One region of the Sphingomonas sanguinis genome, then DNA from elsewhere that is predicted to be linked to it. Evidence: predicted binding sites of a transcription regulator. Region 1 holds the regulator's gene; the other holds the start of a gene.
What was found. Region 1 encodes LexA, which represses DNA repair genes until DNA is damaged. Its sites were predicted from a motif close to GTTCCNCNCTTGTTCT; they were not measured.
Positions count from the first base shown of each region.

Region 2: the regulator LexA is predicted to act here: its motif matches at 1,809-1,824, upstream of KV697_RS00030 (ImuA family protein).

Region 1 covers NZ_CP079203.1:925,514-930,714, forward strand. The annotation lists gene trpC (indole-3-glycerol phosphate synthase TrpC) at 1-633, shown strand, start outside; gene moaC (cyclic pyranopterin monophosphate synthase MoaC) at 630-1,097, shown strand; gene KV697_RS04035 (molybdopterin molybdotransferase MoeA) at 1,205-2,338, shown strand; gene lexA (transcriptional repressor LexA) at 2,394-3,074, shown strand; gene KV697_RS04045 (ComEC/Rec2 family competence protein) at 3,213-5,201, opposite strand, start outside.
Region 2 covers NZ_CP079203.1:4,760-9,960, forward strand. The annotation lists gene KV697_RS00025 (Y-family DNA polymerase) at 1-1,111, opposite strand, end outside; gene KV697_RS00030 (ImuA family protein) at 1,029-1,793, opposite strand; gene KV697_RS00035 (SOS response-associated peptidase) at 2,270-2,896, shown strand; gene KV697_RS00040 (MBL fold metallo-hydrolase) at 2,899-3,879, shown strand; gene KV697_RS00045 (aldo/keto reductase) at 3,876-4,706, opposite strand; gene dinB (DNA polymerase IV) at 4,824-5,201, shown strand, end outside.

The sequences.
Region 1 (5,201 bases):
GGCCATTCCCTGATCGCCGAGGTGAAGAAGGCCAGCCCGTCCAAGGGCCTGATCCGCGCCGATTTCGATCCCCCCGCCCATGCCCGCGCCTATCAGGCCGGGGGCGCCGCCTGCCTCTCGGTGCTCACCGACGAGCGCTGGTTCCAGGGGGCCGACATCTTCCTGGAACAGGCCCGCGATGCCGTATCGATCCCGGTGCTGCGCAAGGACTTCATGGTCGATCCGTGGCAGGTACACGAGTCGCGCGCGCTGGGGGCGGATGCGATCCTCATCATCGTCGCCGCGCTCGACGACACCCAAATGCAGGAGATCGAGGCCGCCGCGATTGAATGCGGTATGGACGCGCTGGTCGAGGTCCACGATGCCGCCGAGATGGAGCGCGCCGCCCGGCTGAAGTCGCGGCTGATCGGGGTGAACAATCGCGATCTCAGGGACTTCACCGTCGATTTTCAGCGGACCTATGAGCTCGTGGCACACGCCCCCGCGGGCAGCACGTTCGTTGCCGAAAGCGGGCTGACCAGCCGCGAGGATCTGGACGCGATGGCTGCGCACGGCATCCATTGCTTCCTGGTTGGCGAAGCGCTGATGCGCCAGCAAGACGTCGAGGCGGCGACCCGCGCGCTGATCGGATGACTGGCCTCACCCATCTCGACGAAGAAGGCTCGGCGCGCATGGTCGATGTCGGGGCCAAGGCGGTCACGGCGCGACAGGCGGTAGCACAGGGCCGCATTACCATGACGCGAGACGCCGCCGCCGCAATCCGCGCGGGCAGCGTCCAGAAGGGCGATGTACTGGCGGTCGCGCGGGTGGCGGGCATCATGGCCGCCAAGAAGACCAGCGACCTCATTCCGCTCTGCCATCCCCTGCCGCTCAGCAAGGTCGAGATCGACCTGGCGCTGGACGAGGAAGGCGTGACCGCCACCGCCACCGCCGCCATGGCGGGTCAGACCGGTGTCGAGATGGAGGCGCTGACCGCCGTGTCGGTGACGCTGTTGACCGTGTACGACATGGCAAAGGCCCTCGATAAGCGCATGACGATCGGCGATATTCGCCTGATCGCCAAGACCGGCGGCAAGTCGGGCGACTGGCACGCCTGACGCCTCCGATCGCGGGGGAACGGACGCTGCGGAAAAGCGTCCTTGGGCCAAAAGGAGCGACCGTCATTCTTCTCCCCGTCCCCGAAGCCCAGGCCCGATTGCTCGCTTTGGCTAGCGAACGTCCCGTCGTCGAACTGCCCTTGCGCGAAGCCGCCGGACGCTGGGTCGCGCGTGACGTGACCGCCCGGCGAACCCAGCCCGCGCAGGACCTGTCGGCGATGGATGGCTATGCGATCCGCTTTCAGGATATGCCGGGGCCGTGGACCGTCATTGGCGAAAGCGCGGCGGGGCGGCCCTTTCCCGGTTCGGTCGAGCCCGGACAGGCCACGCGCATCTTTACCGGTGCGGCGCTTCCGGAAGGGACCGACACCGTCCTAATCCAGGAGGAAGCGGCGCGCGATGGCGCGGTTCTGACGCTGGCAGGCGAAGGCCCCCCCCATCAGGGCCGCAATGTCCGGCGGCGCGGGCTGGACTTTTCCGAAGGTGCGACACTGATCGCTGCTGGGCAGCGACTGACCCCGGCGCGCATCGCGGTGGCCGCGACTGGCGGTCACGCCGTCCTGCCCGTCCGACCGGCCGTTCGCGTCGCGATCGCCGCAACTGGCGACGAACTGGTCCCGCCCGGTAGCACCGATCCTGCTGCCCTACCCGAATCGAACGGCGTCATGCTGGCGGCGATGCTGGCCGATCTGCCGGTCGAGATCATCGATCTGGGCATCCTGCCCGATGATCTGGGCAAGCTCCGCGACGCCTTTGCCTCGGTCGAGGCCGACCTGCTCGTCACTACCGGCGGCGCCTCGGTCGGGGATCATGATCTCGTCCAGCCCGCGCTCAAGGCGGCCGGGGGCAGCGTCGATTTCTGGCGCATCGCGCTTCGCCCCGGCAAGCCGATGATGGCGGGACGGCTCGGCGAGACGGTGGTGCTCAGCCTGCCGGGCAATCCCGTCTCGGCCTTCGTCACCGCAACGCTGTTCGTGCGCCCCCTGATCGCGCATCTGGCAGGTGCGGCCGAGCCACTGCCCAGGCCCATCCCCGCCATACTGGGCGAGGATTTGCCCGCCAATGGCCCGCGCATCGACTATCTGCGCGCGGCGATGATCGACGGGCGGGTTCATGCGGCGGCCATCCAGGACAGCTCGATGCTGCTGACTTTGGCGCGTTCGACCTGCCTTATCATCCGCCCGCCACACGCTCCCCCCGCCGCGACAGGCGACTCGGCGGAAATCCTGATGCTCGCTTGACGCAAGCCAAAACGTTCCATATAAGTTCCACGTCTGTTCTGGACGGAGGATCGCGATGCTCACCGCAAAGCAGCATGAGCTTGTCTGCTTCATCAACGACCGTTTGAAGGAAACCGGCGTCTCGCCCTCCTTCGAAGAGATGAAGGAGGCGCTGGACCTCAAGTCCAAGTCGGGCGTCCACCGCCTGATCTCCGCGCTGGAGGAACGCCACTTCATCCGCCGCCTGCCCAACCGCGCCCGCGCGCTGGAGGTGTTGCGGATGCCCGACCGGCCCGAGAAGCCTGCTGTGGCAGAACCCGCATCAGGCAATGTCCACACGCCCTCCGCACGTCCGGCGATTGAACCGGCCAATGACGTGGTCGAAATCCCGCTCCACGGCCGGATTGCCGCCGGTGTGCCGATCGAGGCGTTCGAAGGCAGCTCGATGCTTGCCGTCCCCGCCGCTCTGCTGGGTTCGGGCGAACATTATGCGCTCGAGGTGTCGGGCGATTCGATGGTCGAGGCAGGTATTCTTGACGGCGATTATGCGCTGATCCGCCGGACCGATGTGGCGCGCGACGGGCAGATCGTCGTCGCGCTGATCGACGATAGCGAGGCCACGCTAAAATATTTCCGGCGCGAAGGTTCGATGGTCCGCCTCGACCCCGCCAACCGGGCCTATGATCCGCAGCGTTACGCGCCCGCGCAGGTACGGGTGCAGGGCAAGCTCTCAGGCATTTTGCGCCGTTACGAGTGAGGGCAACCCGGCATCGATCCGCCATGGTGAGCCGAGCGAAGCAATCCCGGACGTTCTGATCCGCTTCTTAATTGCTTCGCTTCGTTCGCGATGACGTTTTGGATGCCGCCAGATGCATCCGCTTGTGAATGGCGAGGCTCATAGGCCTTTTGCGGGTTCCATGATCGACCATGGATGACGATCACCCGGCTGGCGCACCGTCCGCACCTCGGGCGGGTCGAGCCGGATCGAGACGCCACCCGTTCGCTTCAGAACGATAGTGTCCAGCTTCAACCAGCGCGGTCGACATGCACCCGGCAGACGACGATCGGCGATCATGATGTCCACCCGCCCGCAAAGCGCGATCAACGCCTTCCACGGAACCGGATAGCCACTACGCGTCGCCGCGATCCGCCAGGATCGTCCACCGCGCCGCAGTTCGATCACGCACATGTCCCGCCCGCACCGCGCCGCAGGCTGATCGGCAAGCGCCAACGGCTCGGCATCGGTGCCACCAAGTTCGGACAGAGTGGTGCGCATATAGTCCCCCGCCCGGTCGCGAAGCAGCGCCATGCCCTGGCCCACCGCGATCCCGGCATGGCGACCGTCCCCGGTAACGATCAGGTCGGGCGCCCGCGCTACGATCATCATCGACACGCCCGCGACCAGCGCAGGCATTCCGAGCCATCGCCACCGGGTCCGCCAAAGCGCGATCCAAAGCCCTCCCGCAACGGCCAGCCCGAACGCCCATCCCGGCGCGACCGGCAGGGCGATCACCGATCCCGGCATGGTCGAGACGGCATGGGCGAGTTTCAGCAGCAAACCCAACGCCTGTTCCAGCAGCCACCAGAACGGGCCGCCCAGCCCCAGAGGCTCGAACAATAGCGCGATCATCTCCAGCGGCATGGCGACGAAGGTCGTCCACGGAATGGCGACGATATTGGCCAAGGCGCCATAAAGCCCCGCCTTGTGGAAGTGATAGACCGCGATCGGCATCAGCGCCGCCTCGACCACCAGCCCGGTCAGCAACAACGCGCCCAGATGCCGCAAGGCCGCCCAGCGCCAGTCGGGATGCGGCCCCAGCCAGCGGTGGATGGCGGGGCTTTCGTGAAGCGCGACGATCGCCGTGATCGCGGCGAAGGAGAGTTGAAAGCTGGCGCCCACCAGCGCCTCAGGCCGGAAGATCAGCACGATCAGCGCCCCCGCCGCGACCAGCCGCAAGGTCATCGCCTCGCGCCCCATCGCCAGTGCCGCCAGAACGAGCATGGCCGCCACGCACGACCGTATCGTGGGGACCTCCGCCCCGGTCAGCCAGGTGTATCCGACCGCCGCGACCGCACCCGCCGCTGCGCCCAGCAAGGGCAGTCGCACCCGCAACGCCAGCCAGGGCCAAAGCGCCAGCAGCCGGATCGTCAGCACCATTACGATCCCGACGACGGCCGTTATGTGAAGTCCGCTGACCGACAAAAGATGCGCCAGCCCCGCGCGGCGCATCGCCTCCGCATCATCTTGCGCGATCGCGCCGACATCCCCGGTCGCCAGCGCCGCGGCGATCCCGCCTGCGCTGCCCGGAACCTGGGCGGTGATCCGCTGCGACAGGCGTTGGCGCAATCCGGGGCCTTGGTTGGCCGGGTGCAGCATCCGCACCGGCGCGGAGCCGCGTCCCGTGGCGCCGATCCCTTGAAACCAGGCCGCGCGCGCGAAATCATAGCCCCCCGGAGCGACCGGCCCGGCGGGCGGCATCAGTCTCGCCCGCAACCGGACCCGCGCGCCCGGCCCTAGCCCGACAGGCGCATCCTCCTGTGCCAGCGATACCCGGATACGCGGCGGCAGGCTCAAACGCCGCCCGCGCCCGTCCCGCGCCTCGATCGGACACAACATCGACCGGACGATTTGCCGTGCGGCAAGCGGCTCCGCCCTCTCCACCTCGGCGACCATGTCCGCCATGACCGGCCGCGCTAGAACGGGTGCCCGCACCGACTCGGCGCGCGCCCAGGCCAGCAGCATGCCCGCCACGACGAGCATCGCCGCCACCCCAGCGGCGCGCATCACCCGCCCGCCATCGCTCAGCGTCGCCGCCGCCAGCCCAACGCCCCCGGCCGCCAGCACCGCCGCGCCCCAGGCCCGTGGATCGGGCAACGCGAACCA
Region 2 (5,201 bases), 920 kb from region 1:
CACCGCGCCCGCGCGCCTGCAACAGCAGCATCATGTCGGCGAGCAGGTCGGCGATCACCTGCTCGATCGCCTCGGCGGTGCCGATCGGCTCGAGCAGCCGGCGCTTTGCGACCGGCGTCTCCTCGGGCACGACCGGCACGATCGGTTCGGGGACACGCCCCAGTGCCTCGTCGAGGCGGCGGACACTCGCCATGCCTAGCCGCCGGGCGAGCGGCCCGCGTGGCAGCGGCAGGAGATCGGCGATCCGGTCGAGCCCAAACCGGTTCGCCGCCGCTGTTGCCTCCGGGGTCAGGCGGAGTGCGGCAGGAGGTAAGGGAGCCAGCGCCTGTGCCTCTTGTCCGCCGGGAACCAGCAGGATGGCATCGCGACCGAAACGGGCGAGCGCATGAGCTGCGCCCGGCGTGGAGGCGACCGTGACCCGTGCGGTCAGGCCGAAGCGTCGGCACAACCCGACCAGTCGTTGGCAGAAGCGGGTCTCGCCCCCGTGCAGATGCGCGACGCCGCTCAGGTCCAGCCACAGCCCGTCCGATCCGCTGACCGCGGCGGTCGGTGTCCAATGGCGCACGGCATGCAGCGCCAGATCCGCCAGCAACGCCATATCTGCCGCCCGGTCGGCGGGGCGGATGTCGAGATCCGGGATCAGCGCCCGCGCCTGCGTCACCGCCATGCCCGGGGTCAGTCCGAGCGTCATCGCCGCCGGGCAAGCGGCGGCGATGACCTGTCGCTGTCCGATCTGCTCGGCCAATACCATCGGCACGAGGTTCAACGCAGGTGCTGGCCCTGATACTGCCTTGTGCTGGCCCGGTGCGCTGGAGTGTTTGAACGGATGGTCCGCCGCCTCGGACCGGCGACCCAGTTCGCGCATCGGCGGTCGCTGGTGCAGCGGCAGTGCCGCCACCTGCTCCTCCATCGCCCCACGCGCCGCGCCTTGCTGCGCCCAGCGCGCACCGGGACGCCAGCCGCCGCCCCGTGGCACCGAGCAGGCACCAGGGTCATCGTCGATAGGAAGCATGAGCGCAGGCCTTGGCTCAGGCAGCGCGCGCGGCCGCTCCAGCCGTCGCAGTCGCTCGATCGCGAGATGCGGCAGGTAGAGCGAGGCGACCCGTGTCATCGCATGCCTCCAAGTCCATCGTGAAGCCCGGGCCACCGCGCTGGCGCGCCAGCTCGACCATCCAGCGCGCGCGGCCGACCCCTGGAGCGGGAAGCGGCGTGGAGGGCGCACAGGCGATCCGCCACCGTGTCATCGCCGCCGACAGCTCGGTCAGCGGGCAGGTGCCCTGTCGGCGCCAGCGGCGCGAAAGCAGGGCAGGGGTATTTCCCGTCATGGCCGCCAGCTGCAGTCGCCGGGTCGCAACCATGTCGGCGCGCTTTACCTCGCCGACGACCGCTGCAAGCCCGCCATGACGCAAGCCATCCTCCATGACGGCCAGAACGTCCTTGTCCTCACGTACCTCAGCGAAGAACAGCGTTGCAGGGCTGAGCCCGGCCTGTTCGAGACCCGGCGCATAGAGGTCGAACCGGGTGAGCGCCCAGAGCACCCGGCGGCCGCTCAGCGCTGCTGCGCGCGCGGCAATCCCGACCGCGAACAGCGTGGCAGCTGCATCATCTGTAAGGGTCGGTGTGGCCGAAGACGTCTCGTGCAGACCGCCGAGCGCCAGGCCGCCGCCCGTCAATCGCGTGTCTACCGCCTTGATGCCGAAAGGCAGGACCGCACCCTCACCGCCGCCTACAGCGCCTATGGCGCCCCGCAGGCAGGCCAATGTTTCTAGGGGTGGGGCGGTAGAAGACATCATTGCTGCGACTCGCATGTTCGCTATATGTTCCGTTGATTCCGCTGGCGGGTCAAGGCGTTGCGGAAGCGGATCGATAATCGGAACGGGACAGGGCCGTGGCAGAAGAGGGCCGCAAAAGGGGTAGCCAAGACAGCCGGGCAGGGGCCGATCACAATCATATCGGGCGGCGTCTGCGCACTTTGGAGGAGTGTGCCCTGCACAAGCGCACGCTGCGTCTCAACTGTCCGAAATGCGGTCACGTCCGCGTTTTGGACGCCGTTGCGCTCTGGTGGCTGTTTCACCGGCGAGGATGGGACGGCACGCTGGGGTTGGTGGGGCGGCGGCTATGCTGCTCGGCATGCCAAGCGGAGGGACACACCCAGCGTCCCCATGTGGTGATCGGGCGGGATCAGCCCACTGGCGCTGCTCTGCCCTATCCGGATGCCGCGACGTGGAAGAAGCTTGTCTCGCGCTACCGGTCGTGATCGAACAAGCGAATGTGTAATCTTTACAATATCAAGGTCGATCCGCGGACCTATTTCGACGCGCTTGCTGCAGTCGACGATGCGAGCAACACGCTGGAGGTCGAGAAGGATTACGCGGCGCCCGGCAAACCCGGCTATGTCGTTCGTGTCGAGGAGGGCCGGCGGGTGCTCAGCACAATGCGTTGGGGCTTCCCGACCCGCAAACCGCGCAAGCGCCCGGCGCGCGACGGGGAACTGCCCTTTCTCTACGACTGGTGGACGAACGCCCGGAATATGCAGAGCAATATGTGGAAGCCGTGGCTGCTGAAGGCGGAGCATCGCTGCCTGGTGCCGTTCACCCGCTTTGCCGAACCCAAGGCCGCTGGTGATCGCCAGGGCCCCGGCGACACCAACTGGTGGTTCACCGTCGAGGATCAGCCAGCGCCGTGTTTCGCCGGGCTTTGGAAGGTCGACCAGGATCATGACCGGGTCTATGCATTCTGCACGACCGAGCCCAATCCGCTGGTTGCGCCCAAGCATCCCAAGGCGATGCCGGTCATCCTCCTGGCCGAAGATCAGGAACGCTGGCTGACTGCCCCGGTGGAGGAGGCGCTTAGCTTACTGACCGCCTATCCCTCGCAGCTGATGAGCATCGCCTGACCATGGCCCGCAACCGCTATTATGACGGTCCGCCGAGCGATCACTTCGACGGTACGCGCTTCTTCAATCCGGGGCAGCCCAGTACCGATCGAGGCTTGCGCGCCATCCTGCGCTGGAAGCTGGCGGGGGCTGCTGCCAAATGGCCGAAGTCGGTGCCGGTGACGCCCGCCAGGCCCGAGGCGCGCGTCGATGGCCTGTGCTTGACGATGGTCGGCCATGCTTCGCTGCTGATCCAGGCGGCAGGGGTGAACATCCTCACCGATCCGGTCTGGTCGGAGCGTGCTAGTCCATTCCGCCGCGTCGGGCAGAAGCGGGTGACCGCACCGGGGATAGCATTCGACGACCTGCCCCCGATCGATGTCGTGCTGCTGAGCCACGGCCATTACGACCATCTCGATGTCGACACGCTGCGGCGCCTTCACGCCGCGCACGATCCGCTGATGGCGATGCCGCTCGGCAACGATGCGATCGTCCGGGCGGCGGTCCCGGCAGCGCGGTGTATGACCGGCGACTGGTGGGACCGGCTCGACCTCGTCGGGAGCATCGCGACAACGCTGACCCCGGCCAACCACTGGTCGAACCGCTGGCCGAGCGACACACGCATGACGCTGTGGAGCGGGCATTATCTGGACACGCCCGCCGGGGCGATCTGGTTCGTTGGCGACACGGGCTATGGCGACGGACGCATCTTCGGCGAGGTTCGCGAGCGGCTTGGTGCGCCGGACATCGCCCTCATCCCGATCGGTGCCTATGCGCCGAGGTGGTTCATGGCCGCACAGCATGTCGACCCGGCCGACGCCGTAAGGATTTTCAACGGTGTAGGGGCAGGGCGAGCGCTGGGTATTCACTGGGGCACATTTCAGCTGACCGATGAAGCACGCGATGCGCCCGTTGAGGAGCTGGCGACGGCACTGCGTGCCGCGAGTATCGCACCCGAATGCTTCGTCGCGGCCGAAGCGAGCGGTGTTTACCGCTTCGCCTAGAGCATCTCCAAGGGCACGCGGCCCTTGGGTCGGGGGAACAGCTTGTCCAGACGATCAAGGACGCTTGCATTGAGGGTCAGGTCAGCCGCAGCCCGATTGTCGCGCACATGCGCAACTCGGCCAGCCTTCGGAATGGCGATGACGTTGTCGCGCGCCAACAGCCAAGCCAACGCTAGCTGGGCGGGTGTCGCACCGAGTTCGTCTGCAAGGGAGCATAACCCGGCATGGCCGACGAGGCGGCCCTGCTCGACGGGGCTGTACGCCATCGTCGGGATCGCATGTTCGGCAAGCCAGGGCAGCAAGTCGTGCTCGGGACCGCGCCGCGTCAGATTGTAGAGGATCTGGTCGGTCGCGCACGCCGCGCCGCCACTGGCGACCAGCTCCTCCATATCGTCAGTGTCGAGATTGCTGACCCCCCAGCGCAGGATCTTGCCGGCGTCGACCAGTCGCTCCATCGCCTCCACGGTCTCGCCCAGGGGCACATTGCCTCGCCAATGCAGTAGGTAGAGGTCGAGCCGGTCGGTGCCGAGCCGCGTGAGACTAGCCTCGCAGGCGCGGGGCAAGCGATCGTGCGACGCATTCTGCGGATAGGCCTTGCTGACAAGAAAGACCTGATCCCGCTTGCCTTGAATCGCCGCTCCGACGAGTCGTTCGGACTCGCCATCAGCGTACATTTCGGCCGTATCGATCAGCGTCAGACCGAGATCGATACCTCCGCGCAGGGCGGCGATTTCTTCTGATCGGACTCGCCGATCCTCAGCCATCATCCAGGTGCCTTGGCCAAGCGCGGGGATAGTGGTGCCGTCTGGCAAGCGGATCGTCTTCATGGCGCCCTAAACGAGCCAGCGGAATTTCCGAGCCATCGCGAGACAGTTGCGTGTCAGTCTCGCTTATCGAGACAGCATATGTTCCCAATTCGTTCCGAATGCGATAAGCTCCGCGGCATGGTCACGCGCAAGATCATTCACGTCGATATGGACGCCTTTTTCGCGTCGGTTGAGCAGCGCGATGATCCCAATCTCCGGGGGCGCCCGGTCGCGGTCGGCTCTGCAGCGGCGCGGGGCGTGGTCGCAGCGGCGAGCTATGAAGCGCGCAAGTTCGGCGTGCGGTCGGCCCTGCCGTCGGTAACGGCGCTGCGCCGTTGTCCGGACCTTCTCTTCGTGCGGCCGCGGTTCGAGGTTTACCGCGAGGTCTCCCGCCAGATCCACGCGGTCTTTGGCCGCTACACGGACCTGATCCAGCCGCTGTCGCTCGACGAGGCCTATCTCGACGTGACTGCTGACAAGCAGGGACTCGAGACGGCCTGGCGAACCGCCAAGGCG